Regions from separate parts of the Marvinbryantia formatexigens DSM 14469 genome, predicted to be linked through region 2. Evidence: riboswitches for the same ligand, from Rfam matches in the RefSeq annotation. Region 2 holds a riboswitch; each other region holds the start of a gene.
What was found. A riboswitch is a leader RNA that binds a small molecule or an ion and turns the genes downstream of it on or off. The one in region 2 is predicted to bind cobalamin.
Positions count from the first base shown of each region.

Region 1: it holds a riboswitch for cobalamin, as region 2 does, so the genes downstream of both, NQ534_RS19195 (L-lactate dehydrogenase) here and NQ534_RS11655 (sirohydrochlorin cobaltochelatase) in region 2, are expected to answer to the same signal.
Region 3: it holds a riboswitch for cobalamin, as region 2 does, so the genes downstream of both, NQ534_RS10970 (DUF2284 domain-containing protein) here and NQ534_RS11655 (sirohydrochlorin cobaltochelatase) in region 2, are expected to answer to the same signal.

Region 1 is NZ_CP102268.1:4,105,951-4,110,673, reverse strand. It holds gene NQ534_RS19205 (4Fe-4S dicluster domain-containing protein) at 1-331, opposite strand, end outside; gene NQ534_RS19200 (CoB--CoM heterodisulfide reductase iron-sulfur subunit B family protein) at 328-1,122, opposite strand; gene NQ534_RS19195 (L-lactate dehydrogenase) at 1,201-2,148, opposite strand; cobalamin riboswitch at 2,281-2,476, opposite strand; gene NQ534_RS19190 (bifunctional 5,10-methylenetetrahydrofolate dehydrogenase/5,10-methenyltetrahydrofolate cyclohydrolase) at 2,592-3,440, opposite strand; gene NQ534_RS19185 (cyclodeaminase/cyclohydrolase family protein) at 3,453-4,082, opposite strand; gene NQ534_RS19180 (formate--tetrahydrofolate ligase) at 4,193-4,723, opposite strand, start outside.
Region 2 is NZ_CP102268.1:2,450,317-2,455,039, reverse strand. It holds gene NQ534_RS11665 (ABC transporter substrate-binding protein) at 1-99, opposite strand, end outside; gene NQ534_RS11660 (hypothetical protein) at 99-1,016, opposite strand; gene NQ534_RS11655 (sirohydrochlorin cobaltochelatase) at 1,071-2,093, opposite strand; cobalamin riboswitch at 2,422-2,624, opposite strand; gene NQ534_RS11650 (helix-turn-helix domain-containing protein) at 2,857-3,777, shown strand; gene NQ534_RS11645 (glycoside hydrolase family 13 protein) at 3,941-4,723, shown strand, end outside.
Region 3 is NZ_CP102268.1:2,305,603-2,310,325, reverse strand. It holds gene NQ534_RS10985 (EutP/PduV family microcompartment system protein) at 1-365, opposite strand, end outside; gene eutS (ethanolamine utilization microcompartment protein EutS) at 444-794, opposite strand; gene NQ534_RS10975 (1-propanol dehydrogenase PduQ) at 811-1,947, opposite strand; gene NQ534_RS10970 (DUF2284 domain-containing protein) at 2,014-2,565, opposite strand; cobalamin riboswitch at 2,976-3,164, opposite strand; NiCo riboswitch at 3,366-3,451, shown strand; gene NQ534_RS10965 (cation diffusion facilitator family transporter) at 3,559-4,467, shown strand; gene NQ534_RS10960 (DUF6788 family protein) at 4,524-4,723, opposite strand, start outside.

The sequences.
Region 1 (4,723 bases), 1.7 Mb from region 2:
GCTCCGGAATTTCATCCGGCTGCAGATAATCTGCTCCGCGCTCACGCACGACAATCTGTCTTGCCGCGTCAATCAGCTTGCCGGGCTTTACATCCCGCGGACAGCGCTCCACACAGGCAAAGCAGGAAAGACATTTCCAGAGTGTCTTTGACTGTACCAGCGCCTCAATGTTTTCGTGCTGCACATAAGATACAAACTGGTGCGGTTTGATGTCCATTTCATCATATGAGGGGCAGGTTGCGGAACATTTTCCGCATTTCATACATTTTAAAGGATTGACGCCGCTGATTTCCTGAATCAGCTCCGCCTGCTTTTTTGCGGTCTTGTTCACTTCGCCACCTCCTCTTTGACACCGAGCGCCTCTGCGAGAAGCTCTGTAAAATAGTATACCGGAAGCTTTCCGTTCGTGCTCTTGTTCAGATTGTACAGGCACAGGGGACAGGCAGTGATCAGCATTTCTGCGCCGAAGCCGGACGCACTCTCCATAATCGTGTCGCACATGTTCTTTGAAAGCTCTTTTTCCTTCAGGGAAATGTAGCCGCCGCAGCATTCGTTGCGGTACGGGTAAATAACAGGCTCTGCTCCGATGGCATGGATGAAATCCTCGATAATCGTGGGATTTTCCGGATTGTCAAACGCCATCACGCTGCCCGGACGCAGAAGCAGACAGCCATAATAGGCGCCGATTTTTCTGCCCGTAAGCGGATTTACCACTTTTTTCTTCAGTTCATCAAACCCTACGCGGTCTCTTAAAACCTCCAGATAATGCAGCACCGTCGTCTCCCCGGCGTAGGGAGTCTCAAGCTGCATATAATTGTTTGCCCTTGTGCGGATGTCCTCCACATGCTTCATGTCGTCGTTCACGCGCTTGATGACATGATGACAGGCGGAACAGAGCGTAACAAGCTCCTGGCCCTTTTCCTTTGCCTCGTTCAACGCGCGTACAGAAGAAAGCTTCGTGGCAATCTCATCGCTTCCCAGCGGATAAACGCCGCCGCAGCACTGCCAGTTTTCAATCTCCTCCAGCTCAAAGCCGAGCGCACGCGCCGAAGCTCTTGCATAGGCATCCAGGTCTTTCGCCTTCGTCCGCAGGGTACATCCCGGATAATAACTGTATTTCATAGTTCCTCCTACCTTTTTCCATGCAGCAGTCCCGACGGGATGTTCTGCCGCATGTAAACTGCCGCCTCCCGGCAGCGTTTACAGTTCAATCTGTGCAATAACGTCTTTCAGCACCTTTGCGCTTGCACGCAGCTTTTCGATTTCTTCTTTGCTCATCCGCATCGGAACCTTGCCGCGGATACCGTTCGGTCCCACCAGCGTAAGTGTGCTTAAACATACATCGTCGATGCCGTACTCGCCGTGCATCATAGAAGATACGGTTGCAATCGAATCAGAGGACGCTACCAGAGTATCGCAGAGCTTGCAGACTGCAGCGGAAATTGCATAGAAGGTCGCTCCCTTGTTCGCAATAATCTTTCCGCCCGATTTGTGCACATATTCAGTCATGGCTTCGCGGTCCAGCTCCTCTATGTCAGCTCCGAGGGATTTCATTGTCTGATAATACTCATCAATGTGCGCGCCGGAAATATATGCGCCCGTCCACGGAATAAAGGAGGAATCACCGTGCTCACCGAATACGTAGGCATGGATATTTTTCTGTGCCACGCCGAAATGCTCGGAAAGACCGCAGCGCAGGCGTGCCGTATCCAGAAGCGTACCGGAACCGATAATCTGGTTCTCCGGCAGTCCGGAAATTTTCGTAAACACGTAAGTCATGATGTCTACCGGATTGCTTACAATGATGTAAAGTGCGTTCGGCGCTGCCTTTACAATTTCCGGCGTAATCTGTTTTAAGATGTTTACATTTGTCTGAGTGAGTTCGATTCTGGACTGCCCCGGCTTTCTTGCTACACCGGAGGTAATGATTACAATATCGGATTCTCTGGCATCTTCGTATTCGCCGCCGATAATGGATACCGGATCGCGGAAGCAGGTTCCCTGCTCAATGTCCATGACCTCGCCATCAACCTTTTCCTTGTTGATATCAATCAGTACAATCTGTGATGCGATGTCTCTCTGGGAAAGTGTGTAGGCAATCGTTGATCCTACGCTTCCTGCTCCGATAATCGTAATTTTGCTGCTCATAAATGTGTGTTCTCCTTTCTTAGATAGAGGATTTTGGTACAAAAAATGCGTCTGTTCCCATAAGCAGACACACCAAATAAACCATAGGGCTCTTCTACCCTATGACCGTCGGATGCCTGTGCTGTGTCTGGAGCACATCCTGTGTATCAGGCAGGTTTCCTGACTTACAGTTCGCCGTTCCCTTCACCTTCTCACATATCTGGGATGCAATGGTTACTGAAGTTCACTCCCTGAATACAGTGACCAGTTCGCTCAGGATTTTCACCTGATTCCCTCTTTCCAGAGCCTTGCCTTGCAAGACCTCTTCACCTGATACCTCGCTATTCTTTTGCACATACAGAGAATACCACATCGTTATTTTTTTGTCAATACTATTATTGTTATTTTTTTGACAAAAAAAGCGCAGCCCGCAGGCTGCGCCATTTTATCATTGCTCTGATTTTTTATAAGGTTCTCATTGCCGCTTCTACCACATGTCCGACAAGCACGGAGGTGGTTACGCTTCCAACGCCGCCCGGTACCGGGGTGATCGCGTCTACGATCGGTTCAACGGCTGCGTAATCCACGTCGCCGCAGAGCTTGCCTTCCGCGTTTACGTTAATGCCGACGTCGATGATGGTCTGACCTTCTTTTACATACTCAGCGCCGACAACGCCTGCGCGTCCGGCAGCTACGATGATGATGTCAGCTTCTCTTGCAACGGACGGCATATCCACCGTTCTGGTGTGGCAGATGGTTACGGTTGCGTTTTTCTTTACCAGCATCATTGCCGCCGGTTTTCCGACAACAAGGCTTCTGCCGATAACAACTGCCTTTTTGCCGGTGCAGTCGATGCCGTAATGGTCAAGAATCTCCATGCATGCCTGCGGTGTGCACGGCGGGAAACCGATCTTCTTGCCGGTGAATACGCCGGACATCGAAAGGTCTGTCATGCAGTCCACGTCTTTTTCTGCAGCCAGCGCGTTTTCGATAACCGCCTGGTCGAGATGCTTCGGCAGCGGACGGAACAAAAGAACGCCGTGGATCTTGTCATCTTTGTTTACTTTGTCGATCACTGCCAGCAGCTCTTCCTGCGCAACATCCTCCGGAAGGAGGATTTTTTCGCAGGCTACGCCAAGTGTCTCGCAGCGCTTCGTCGCACCCTTCTCGTAAGAAATATCGCTCGGATTTTCTCCTACGCGGATGATTGCCAGCGTCGGATTTACGCCCTTTTCCTGGCATGCGGCAACGTTCGCTTTGATTCTTTCATTCAATGCAGCCGTTACCTCTTTGCCCAATAACTGTTTTGCCATTGTTTTTTCCTCCTATTTAAGTCTCGAAAGAACGCTGTCGAAGATCTCATCCGCCTTTACGGTGTATTCCTCCAGCATTTTATCGCATTTTGCATTCAGCTCTGCAGCGAGCTCTTTGTCCGCCATTGATTTTGTATTGATGTATACGTTAAGGCTTGCGCCCTTCAGCGCCGCCTTGCAGAACGCAACGCCGACACCGGCATCGCTGATGGCAAGCGTGGAGCCCTTTGCAGCAAATTCTGCGATGATATCGATCGCCTCGCAGCATTTCTCCATGATTTCCATAGGAACGGAGCAGGCATCCTTTAATACGACTGCCATAACGCGCGCTTTTTCCGCTTTCTCTTCCTCCGTCTCCCGCGGCATACCGTATGCTTTGGAGAGCGGCTCGAAAACTTCTGCATCGCGCTCAATCAGACGGAGAAAATCCTTCTGAAGCTGGTCGCATTTTGCTTTCAATTCCACCATTTCTGCCTCAACGTCCGCATATTTCTTTTTGCCGACCGTAAGGCTTCCTACCATATTTCCAAGCGCCGTACCAACTGCGCCCACCAGTGCGGAAGCGCCGCCGCCGCCCGGAACCGGAGCCTTTGAAGCAAGTACCTCCACAAATTCATTACATGGTACTGTAGAAAATCCCATTATAAACTACCTCCTGAATTTATTCAGAAAACGCTTGCGTTTTCTGCGCGCCGGACGCCCTTCCTTTTGCGTCCGTGCGCATCCTGCACGGAGTGCTCTGACCCGAAGGGTTAGAATAATCCGGAAATCTTTCCGTTCTCGTCCACGTCGATGCGCTCTGCAGCCGGTACCTTCGGCAGTCCCGGCATGGTCATGATCTCGCCGGTCAGCGCTACGATGAAGCCTGCGCCTGCGGAGATCTTCAGGTTGCGTACCGTTACCTCAAAGCCGGTCGGTGCGCCGAGCTTCGTCTGGTCGTCGGTTAAGCTGTACTGTGTCTTTGCCATACAGATCGGGCAGTGCTCGTAACCGAGCGCGGTCAGCTCCTTCGCCTGCTTCTGTGCGTTTGCTGTCAGAACTACCTTGCTTCCGCCGTAGATCTTCTGTACGATCGCGTTCAGCTTATCCTCGATGGTGCCATCCAGCTCATACGCGAAGGTGAAGTCATTCGGCTGCTCGCACAGTCTCACAACCTCTTCCGCAAGTGCGATACCGCCCTCGCCGCCTTTTGCCCATACTTCGGAAAGCACAACATTTACGCCAAGCTCTTTGCATTTTGCCTCAACAAGGTCAAGCTCCGCCTTCGTGTCGGTCGGGAATGC
Region 2 (4,723 bases):
CGTATCAGACGGCTCTGCCGCGCACACCGCAGCGGCGCAGCAGAGCAGAAAAAACACTGATAGCAGGAACGTCCGGAAAAAAACAATCGTTCTTTTCATTATTCCGCCTTTTCAATCGTCGATGAATCAAAATACAGGGTATACTCAATCTCGTGCGGCGTGCTCATGGCAATCGTATCCGCAACCACCGGCATTTTCCAGTCGAAGCCCGTCACCGGAATTTCAAACGTAGAATGCTCTTCCATCGTAACCGGCTCAAGCTTTTCATCATTTACGATCATGTAATCGTAGGAATTGCTGCTCCAGATAATCGTAGCCGTAGCCTTGCCGTCCGCCACCGTCAGCGTTGCAGGAGATTCCACCGTAGCCCTGCCGGAGCCGCCCTCCAGCCCGACTTCAATCTGATAGCTGCCGTCCTCCAGGTTCAAATCCTCCAGCGATGTAATGGTGCCCTCCGCAAATGCTTCCTGCGGCAGGGAATCTGCCCGGAATACCAGCGTACGGTCATACCATTTTTCCTTCTTTTTACTGAATGCAGCGCAGTCAACGCCCATATCCAGCGCTTCCACCGGAACCTCGAAGGTGTGCTTTCCGTCCTCTGTTTCCACAAACGGTATGTACTCCTCCTCCGATGCGGCAACGGCTTCCTCGCCGGTGCCCATGTACAGGTACAGATAACCGGTACCGCCCATTGTCATGACGGCTGTCATTTTTCCGTCCGCCACCGTCAGCTCGCATTCCTCAATGCTGAACATGGAGGAGCTGGAATCCACTTTGATACTGTACACGCCGTCCACAAGACTGTCTGCATAAACCGGCGTCATGTCTTCCGTCACAATATCCTCGACCGGCGCCATTTCATCCTTCGACGCCACCTGGCTTTCTGTGCCGCTCTCTGCCGCCACTGAGACCGCTTCCGTCGTTACCTCTGTTTCCGTTTCCTCTGCGCACGCCAGTGCGCTCATCATGCCGGCTGCGAATACCGCAGCCAGCACTGTTGCTTTAAACTTTTTCATTCAAATATGCCTCTTTTCATAAATGGTGACGCCTGCATCAGCAGACATGTCCGTTTATTCAGCAAGACTGTCAATCGCCTTCTGTGCATGTGCAACCAGAAGCTCCTGGATTGCCGGCATCTCTCCCAGACCCTTCAGATTGCAGGTTACTTCATAGCCAGCATCCTCAAAAGTCTTCTTCCATGCGCCTTCCTCGTCGCCTGCCATATCGTTGTTTGCGTGGTCGCCCGCAACAATCATCAGCGGCTGAAGAACTACCTTTTTATATTCACCTGCCTGTACTGCTGCCAGTACATCATCCAGCGACGGAGTTGCTTCTACTGTACCTACAAAGTAGTTTGCATAGCCTGCCGCTGTCAGCTTCTCCTGCATGGTTGCATAAATCTGGTTGGATTCTGCCTCCGTGCCATGTCCCATGAACACGATTGCGGTCTCGCCGTCATCCTGTGCCTTTGTGTCCTCTGTAATCGCACTGATTACAGTGTCGTAGTCCTCGTCGGTAGTCAGAAGCGGATCGCCTACCACAACCTGCTCAAATTCCTCTGCATACTGTGCAAGCTCATCAATCACATCGTTATACTCCAGACCATTCATCAGATGTGTCGGCTGTACAACCAGCGTCTTTACGCCGTTGTCGATTGCTCTGTTCAGCGCTTCGCCAAAGTTATCAATTACTTCGCCGTCACGATTTTTTACATGGTCGATGATAATCTGTGCTGTGAAGCCTCTTCTTACGGAGTAATCCGGGAATGCTTCTTCCATCGCGTTCTCGATAGCGCCGATGGTTGCCACACGGTTGTCATTGTAGCTTGTACCGAAGCTTACTACCAGCAGCTCCTTCTCGCCAATCTCATCCTGGTTTCTCGGATTGTCCTTGGAAGCATCGCCGGTCTCATAGTTTTCTTCGTCCTCTGCTTCTTCCTCCGCAGCCTCAGTCGTATCCTCTGCTGCAGCTTCGGTCGCCTCTTCCGATACAGCCTCTGTAGCTGCTTCCTCTGCCTGTACACCTACAGCGCCCATCATTAAGGTTGCTGCTCCAACTCCTGCTGCCAGCAATTTCCACAATCTGTTTTTCATGTTCTTATCCTCCTTAATTTTTCAGACAAAGCAGTCCGCTCTGTCTCTGATGTATGTAAATTTTTGCATCAGCAATATCCGTGACGCCGGTTCAGAAATTCTGAATCCACAGGGCGTTTCTGCCCGGACGTCGTCTCCATTTCGGCACGGAAGAAGGAACATGCACAACCGCAAAAATCTGCTTTCCGCTCTTTCTTATCCGGCAGAAATCTGCGAAAATCTCTCACAAAATAAAAAATCTTTTACCTGGATAAGTAAAAGATTCGTGCGGCTGCAGAACATGCAAAACGGTACAATCAATTACTCGTGATTCGGACCGGTATCCCTGGTCCCGTACCAGCAGCAGGCAGGTTTCCTGACTTGCAGATCATCACACAGAAACTGCCTTCCCGGTTTCCCAGTGGCTGCGCCGACGCGCTTTGTTCTGCACTCCCTGCATACAGTGACGAGATCGTACAGGATTTTCACCTGTTTCCCTTTTAACAAAAGTACGGCGATGCCGTTCTCTGCACCTGTTGCATTGCTCTATGAAGTTATATACATCATATCACCCTTTTTTCAAAAGTACAAGTATTTTATAAATATTGATTTAATAGTATTTTTATCCTGTTATTACGCTTGCCAGTATCCCCAATATATGATACAGTGTTGCTGTTCACTCTGTTCCGGTAACCTTTGCAGATCCATTTTATATTTGCTTCGCAAATGGGATTTGCTCACACCTGAATCATGTTTTTACGCCTCAACCCCACAGGAGGAATCTATGAAGCATTCTGACATCACGCCCCTGAAAGAAAACCGGCTGCACGGCACCGCCGCTTTTCCCTGCGCCTGTTATCAGGCGGACAGCGCCGCCTCTCCCGCCGGTACGCCGTTTCTGGCAAAGCACCACTGGCATGAGGAGCTGGAGATTATTTATTTTGAACAGGGCTGTTTTCATCTGGAAATCAATATGGAAAAATATGAAATTGAAGAAGAGTGCTTTTGTCTGATAAAAAGCGGAGACCTCCATTACATTTATTCAGAAAAAGATTACCGGGAAATGGCGTTCGTCTTTTCCCTGTCCATGCTGCGCGCTTTTGCCGCAGACCCGGTGCAGGAAAAGCTTGTGCAGCCGCTTGCAGAAGGCTCATTATCGCTTCCCGGACTGATTTATCGCCAAAATCCCTGCTTCGTCATTCTGAAACGCGAATTTCTGCAGATTGCGGACGCCGCCGGGCTTCCCTCCGGCGCTTCCAACCTCCGCAGCCAGTATCGTGTGAGCAGCCTCCCGCAGTATATGCGCGCAAAGGCGTCGCTTTTAAATATTTTCGCCGCCTTTTCCGAGCAGAATCTCCTTGCTGTCTCCCAGATGCCCGCAGACAGGCGGGTAGACACCGTCAAAAAAACGCTCTCCTACATGCAGGAACACATGACCGAAAAAGTTACCATGCAGGAGCTTGCCGCCCAGGCAAACATGAACGAGCAGTATTTCTGCCGCTTCTTCAAAAAAATCATCGGCAGACCGCCAATTACCTATTTAAATGAGATGCGTATCCGGTATGCCTGCCGTCTTCTGAAAGAAACCGACCATTCTGTAACGGAAATCGCCCTGGAAAGCGGCTTCAATAATCTGGGCAACTTTATGCGTACCTTCCGGCTGGTGTGCGGGTGTACGCCCCTGCAATACCGGAAAGGGCTTTAGAAAGTCAATATTTCGTAATTTTTAGTCATATTTGCAGAAGATTTTTTCCGGCTCTGGAATTATACTGTATCCAGCCTGTAAGAGCCGGGGCGCAGTTACTGTTTACTCCGTTCACAGTAACGGAGCGCATTCGGTCTGAATTACCCGGAAGGAGGATTTGATTATGCAGAAAAAATGGTGGCATGGAAAGGTTGCCTATCAGATTTACCCGAAGAGCTTTTATGATACCAACGGGGACGGTATCGGAGACCTTCGCGGAATTATTGAAAAACTTGATTACTTAAAGGAGCTTGGCGTGGATATCGTCTGGATTTCCCCCTGCTTCTGCTCCCCGCTGGCAGACCAGGGCTACGACATTTCCGATTATTACAATATCGACCCGCGCTTCGGAACGCTGGCGGACATGGATGAGCTGATTGCCGAAGCCAAAAAACGCGATATGTATATCGTGCTTGATCTGGTCGTAAACCACTGCTCCGATGAGCACGAATGGTTCCAGAAGGCGCTTGCCGACCCGGACGGTCCTTACGGAAAATATTTTTATATCGAAGAATGCAAAGACGGAAAGCTGCCGTGCAACTGGCGTTCTTATTTTGGCGGTCCGGTATGGGAAAAGATTCCCGGAACCGACAAATATTACCTGCATGTATTTCACAAAAAGCAGCCGGATTTAAACTGGGAAAACCCCGAAGTGCGCCATGAAATCTACAAAATGATTAACTGGTGGCTGGACAGGGGCGTTGCCGGCTTCCGTATCGATGCGATTATCAATATCAAAAAAGCGCTGCCCTTTAAGGATTATCCGGTTGACCGCGAGGACGGGCTTTCCTCGATTCACTATATGCTGGAGGACGCGCAGGGTGTACTCGATTTCCTGCACGAAATGGCAGACAACACCTTTAAGCCCCACAACGCCTTTTCCGTCGGCGAGGTCTTCAACGAAAAA
Region 3 (4,723 bases), 140 kb from region 2:
TCCACCTGTGCCTCATCCGCCAGGTCCGCCTTTGTCACCACACCCACGCAGGGTTTGGCAAACATACTGTTAAACATGGGAGGGAACATGGTTCCTTCCTCTGTGGCGTCCTGCACCAGAAGAATCACATCCGCTTCCGTGGAGGTCACCACCAGGGCGCCCCGGTAGCTGGTCCGCTCCAGGTACTCTCCCGGCGTATCAATCATATTTTTATTGATAATCTGCACCGTCTGGGTTTTGTGATACCTCAGCTCCTCGTTATTGATTTTCTGGCAGAGCGTTGTTTTTCCTGCGGTCGACCGTCCAATCAGGATGACCCTTTTTTTCCGGTCCAGCTCCTCTGTTTTCTTCATTTCTTCTGTCATTTCTGTCTGTTTCCTGTTCTTTTTCTGCCCCGGCTGCCGGTCTTTTTATCCACCGCGCCGGCCGGTTTTTCTCCCGCGTCAGGTCTTGGTAACGGTAGTCTGTGCAAAGCCCATCATGCCGCAGAGGACATCCATCACGTCCCGCAGCGCCACCTCCACCGCCGCCACATCCCCGGTTATCACCAGAGAGCCGTTAAAACGGTCCACAAAACCGATTTTTACATCGGCGGACTTTGTCGCCACATCCGCCGCAATCATGGCTGCCTCGCTGGGTGTAATCGTCATAATGCCGATGGCTCCCTCCGCGTCTATCAGTCCAAGCTTTGCATACAGTCCCTTATCCGGATTGGCGATCACATGCGCCAGCGTCACCTGCTTGCCAGGCACAAATTCCTGTATAATACGCTCTTTACCCTGTAGTTCTGACATACTGTACCGCCTTTCTTTAAGGGAGCTTTCCGGTAAAGGCTTTCCGGTAAACTGCTTTGATATCCTCCAGCGTCACCGGCTGCGGATTTGACGCCGTACAGCTGTCTGCCAGGGCTGCCGCCGCCATAGCGTCCAGCTCGGCCTCAAACTGCTCCTTTGTCACGCCCGCCGCTTCAATGGTAGACGGCATGTTCATCCGTTTAATGAAGCTGCGCGCGGTGCGTATCATATTCAGCGCGCTCTGGCGCACATTGCTTGTATCAAGACGAAGCAGCCGCGAAATCTGCGCGTACCGTTTCGCCGTCGGCGTCAGCTTTTCCGCGGCGCAGCCCGCATTGAAGCTCATAACGTAGGGAAGCAGAATACCGTTGGCTCTGCCGTGGGGAATATGAAAACGCGCCCCCATCGCGTGAGCCATGCCGTGATTCAGTCCCAGTCCTGCGTTGGAAAACGCAATGCCCGCCAGACAGGACGCATTGTGCATTCCCTGGCGCGCCTTTAAATCTCCCGGATTCTTATAGGCGGTCATCAGATAGTGGTTTACCAGCTTGATTGCTTTCTCCGCGCAGGCGTCCGTGAAATCATTTCTTCCTGTGGATACGAAAGCCTCCACAGCGTGTGTAAACACATCGATTCCGGTATCCGCCGTCACAGAGGGCGGCGCACTCTCCACCAGCCGGGCATCCAGCAGCGCCACATCGGGAAGAAGACTGTCATCCACCAGCGGATACTTGACGCCCTTGTCTTTATCCGTAATCACCGCAAAACGGCTTACCTCGGAGCCGGTGCCGCTGGTCGTGGGAATCGCGATAAATTCCACAGCCTTGCTGTCCCCGGCCTTGCGCGCCACAAATACGATTGCCTTTGCGGCATCGATGGCTGCGCCTCCGCCCATGCAGATTACGGTATCCGGTTCAAACTCCAGCATCCGGCTGGTACCCGCCGTCACCATCCCGATATCCGGTTCTCCGGAAATATCAGAAAAAACGGTGTACTCCACCCTGGCTTTGTCCAGTCTGGCTGTCACATAATCCGCCTTGCCGCTGCTTGCCATAAAGCTGTCCGTTACGACGAATACGCGCTTCATTCTGCCAATCATGGCGTCCAGACCGTCGCCCATAACAATCCTGGTTCTGACTCCAAATTGTTCCATAACTGCTCCTTTCTTTGTATTTTTTTCTATCTTCACATCCGTCAATAAGCCGGAATGAAAAATAGCTTAGTTATGCAGGAAGGCGGCTATTGCCACGTTATATTCCGGAAGTCCCTCCTTCTGCCACAGAAGCGGCATCTCCAGAAGCTCTCCGGAAATCCTGCCCAGATCAAACCCCAGCCCGGAAAAGGAATAGCGCATCTCCTCCGGATGTCTGCACGGCTTCCCGTCGATTCTGGCACAGCGTCCGCAAAGTACGCAGCAGCCCGCCATAATCGTCTGCGAAGGCGTAATCACCTTCTCCAGCGCCAGAAGCGCCTGCAGCATTTTCTTTTTTGCTGCGCCGTAGCTCTGCTCACGCAGCTCCTCCGCACGCCCAGGTGCGGTCAGCGCCTCTTTTCTGACCCGTTCCTCATAAATCACCTTCAGGCCTATCGCCTGTACATACCGGTACTTTCCCGCAATCTCTTTCACCGGAGGCACTCCGGGCGGACAGGACCAGTTTTTCTGATATTCCGGACACTCCCTGCAGAGAGGAACGAAGGTTTCCGGCTGACAGTATTCTGCGATCCATTCCGTAACCTTCAGCGTCTTTACGCAAATCTGCGTCCGATACATAAAAATCCTCCTTCCTGAAAGAGCCCCGCTCTGCAGAGTTTCCTGCATAAGCGGTATATTTCTTCTGCATCTGCGTGCGCGTTCCCGCGGATAAAAACAAAAAAGTACCCGACTGTGTCACAATCAGGTACTTCCTCTGGCAATCCACTCGTCATGTCAGATTTCTCTCCACGGCCGCTCTCAGATAAAGAACTGGCAGGTTCTGACATGTGCGCACCGTGCGAAAGAGGTGATGAATTACTCGCATAAGTAAACATGCTCGTGAGCACACATACAAATTAAGCACACTCCGCAATCTGCGAAGCATACAAATCATGCATACGCCGCAAGCAGCTGAGCACGCAGAGCATGCTCACTCCGCTGTCTGCGAAGCATACAGGTCATACACACTCCCAGGTCCGGGGAGCTGTCACGTGTGTTATATACAGGCAGGTCTTCTGACTCAGGCATCCTCATGACTGCTTATCTTCTCAAGTTTTTGCCTCAATGATATTTTTTGCAGTCACTACGCCAATACAGCAACGGCTTTGTACGGGATTCTCACCCGTTTCCCTTTTCACCTGCCTTCTGTGGCAGGCACCTGTATACCTGGAACTATCTACTTATGCTGCAATTATATTATTTTACTTCGTCAATGTCAACCGCATTTATGCAAAATTACCAAAATCAGAATCATAATTTTCATTAATTTATTAATAATAGTACATTCTGTTAAGAAAGTATAAAAATTCCATAAATATATTGACAATCGCATATATGTATGCTATTCTATCATAACTCTTTGCACTGCATATAAATCTACAGTACAAACTGAGCAGACCGTAACAGTCCGTTATGGAGTCGGGTCACATGCGTGACAGTGGAAATGTTCATCCACGGGACAGTTGTTGCTAACTACTGATTCGTGGGTGTTTTTGTATTCAGAAGCAATTCTTTAAAACTCCCACATATATTTAGTGCCATAGAGCTATCTTATTTCAGGAGGTAACTGATATGGAGAAAAATCAAATAACACAGGAAAATGAGTTTCAGAGAACTGCCAACAAGGTGTCCGCCGTGACGATTGCCGGAAATGCGCTGCTTTCGGTTTTTAAGCTGTTTGCCGGAATTTTTGCGCATTCCAGCGCTATGATAAGCGACGCCGTTCATTCCGCATCCGACGTATTCAGCACAGTCATTGTCATCATCGGCATAAAGCTTGCGTCAAAGGAATCCGACAAGGAGCATCCCTACGGACACGAACGGATGGAGTGCGTCGCCGCCATTATTCTTGCTATGGTGCTGTTCGTTACCGGACTTGGCATTGGTGTCAACGCGCTGCAGGACATCCTGCGCGGTGATTACAGCAATCTGGAGGCGCCCGGTCTTCTGGCGCTGATTGCCGCCGTTGTTTCCATTGCGGTAAAAGAAGTGATGTTCTGGTATACCCGGTTTTACGCAAAAAAAATTGATTCCAGCGCCCTGATGGCGGACGCCTGGCATCATCGTTCCGACGCTTTTTCTTCAGTCGGAGCGCTCATCGGTATCGCCGGGGCAAGACTTGGCTTCCCCATCATGGACCCTGTCGCCAGTCTTGTAATCTTTGTATTTATCATCAAAGCCGCCTGCGATATTTTCAAAGACGCGATTGATAAAATGGTCGACCATTCCTGCGACGATGAGACAGAAAAGCAGATTCACGACTGCGTAATGAGAAATCCGAATGTGCTGGGACTGGATTTGCTGCAGACACGTATTTTCGGCAATAAGATATACGTGGATATTGAAATTCTCGTGGACGGCTCCTATCCGCTCTGGAAGGCGCACAAAATAGCCGAGGCGGTGCACGACGATATCGAACAGAATTTTCCGAAAATCAAGCACATTATGGTACATGTAAATCCGTCAGCAATGCCGGAGTAAAAATTATGGGCGGCATTCATGCCGCCCGTTCATATTCTCTCCTGCTGCTTTTAAATTCAAAATGTTTTCCAGCACTTTTCTTTCAGAAACCGGCTGATAACAGAGATATCCTCCCCCTCATAATAAGCAACCAGCAGCTTTTTAAACTCCGGCACTTCCTTCTCCGGAATGACCAGAAAGCCCTGCCCGTGAGCAATCAGATAATGATTGGCGTATATCACAGATGCTCTTTTATTCCCATCTATAAAAATCTGTG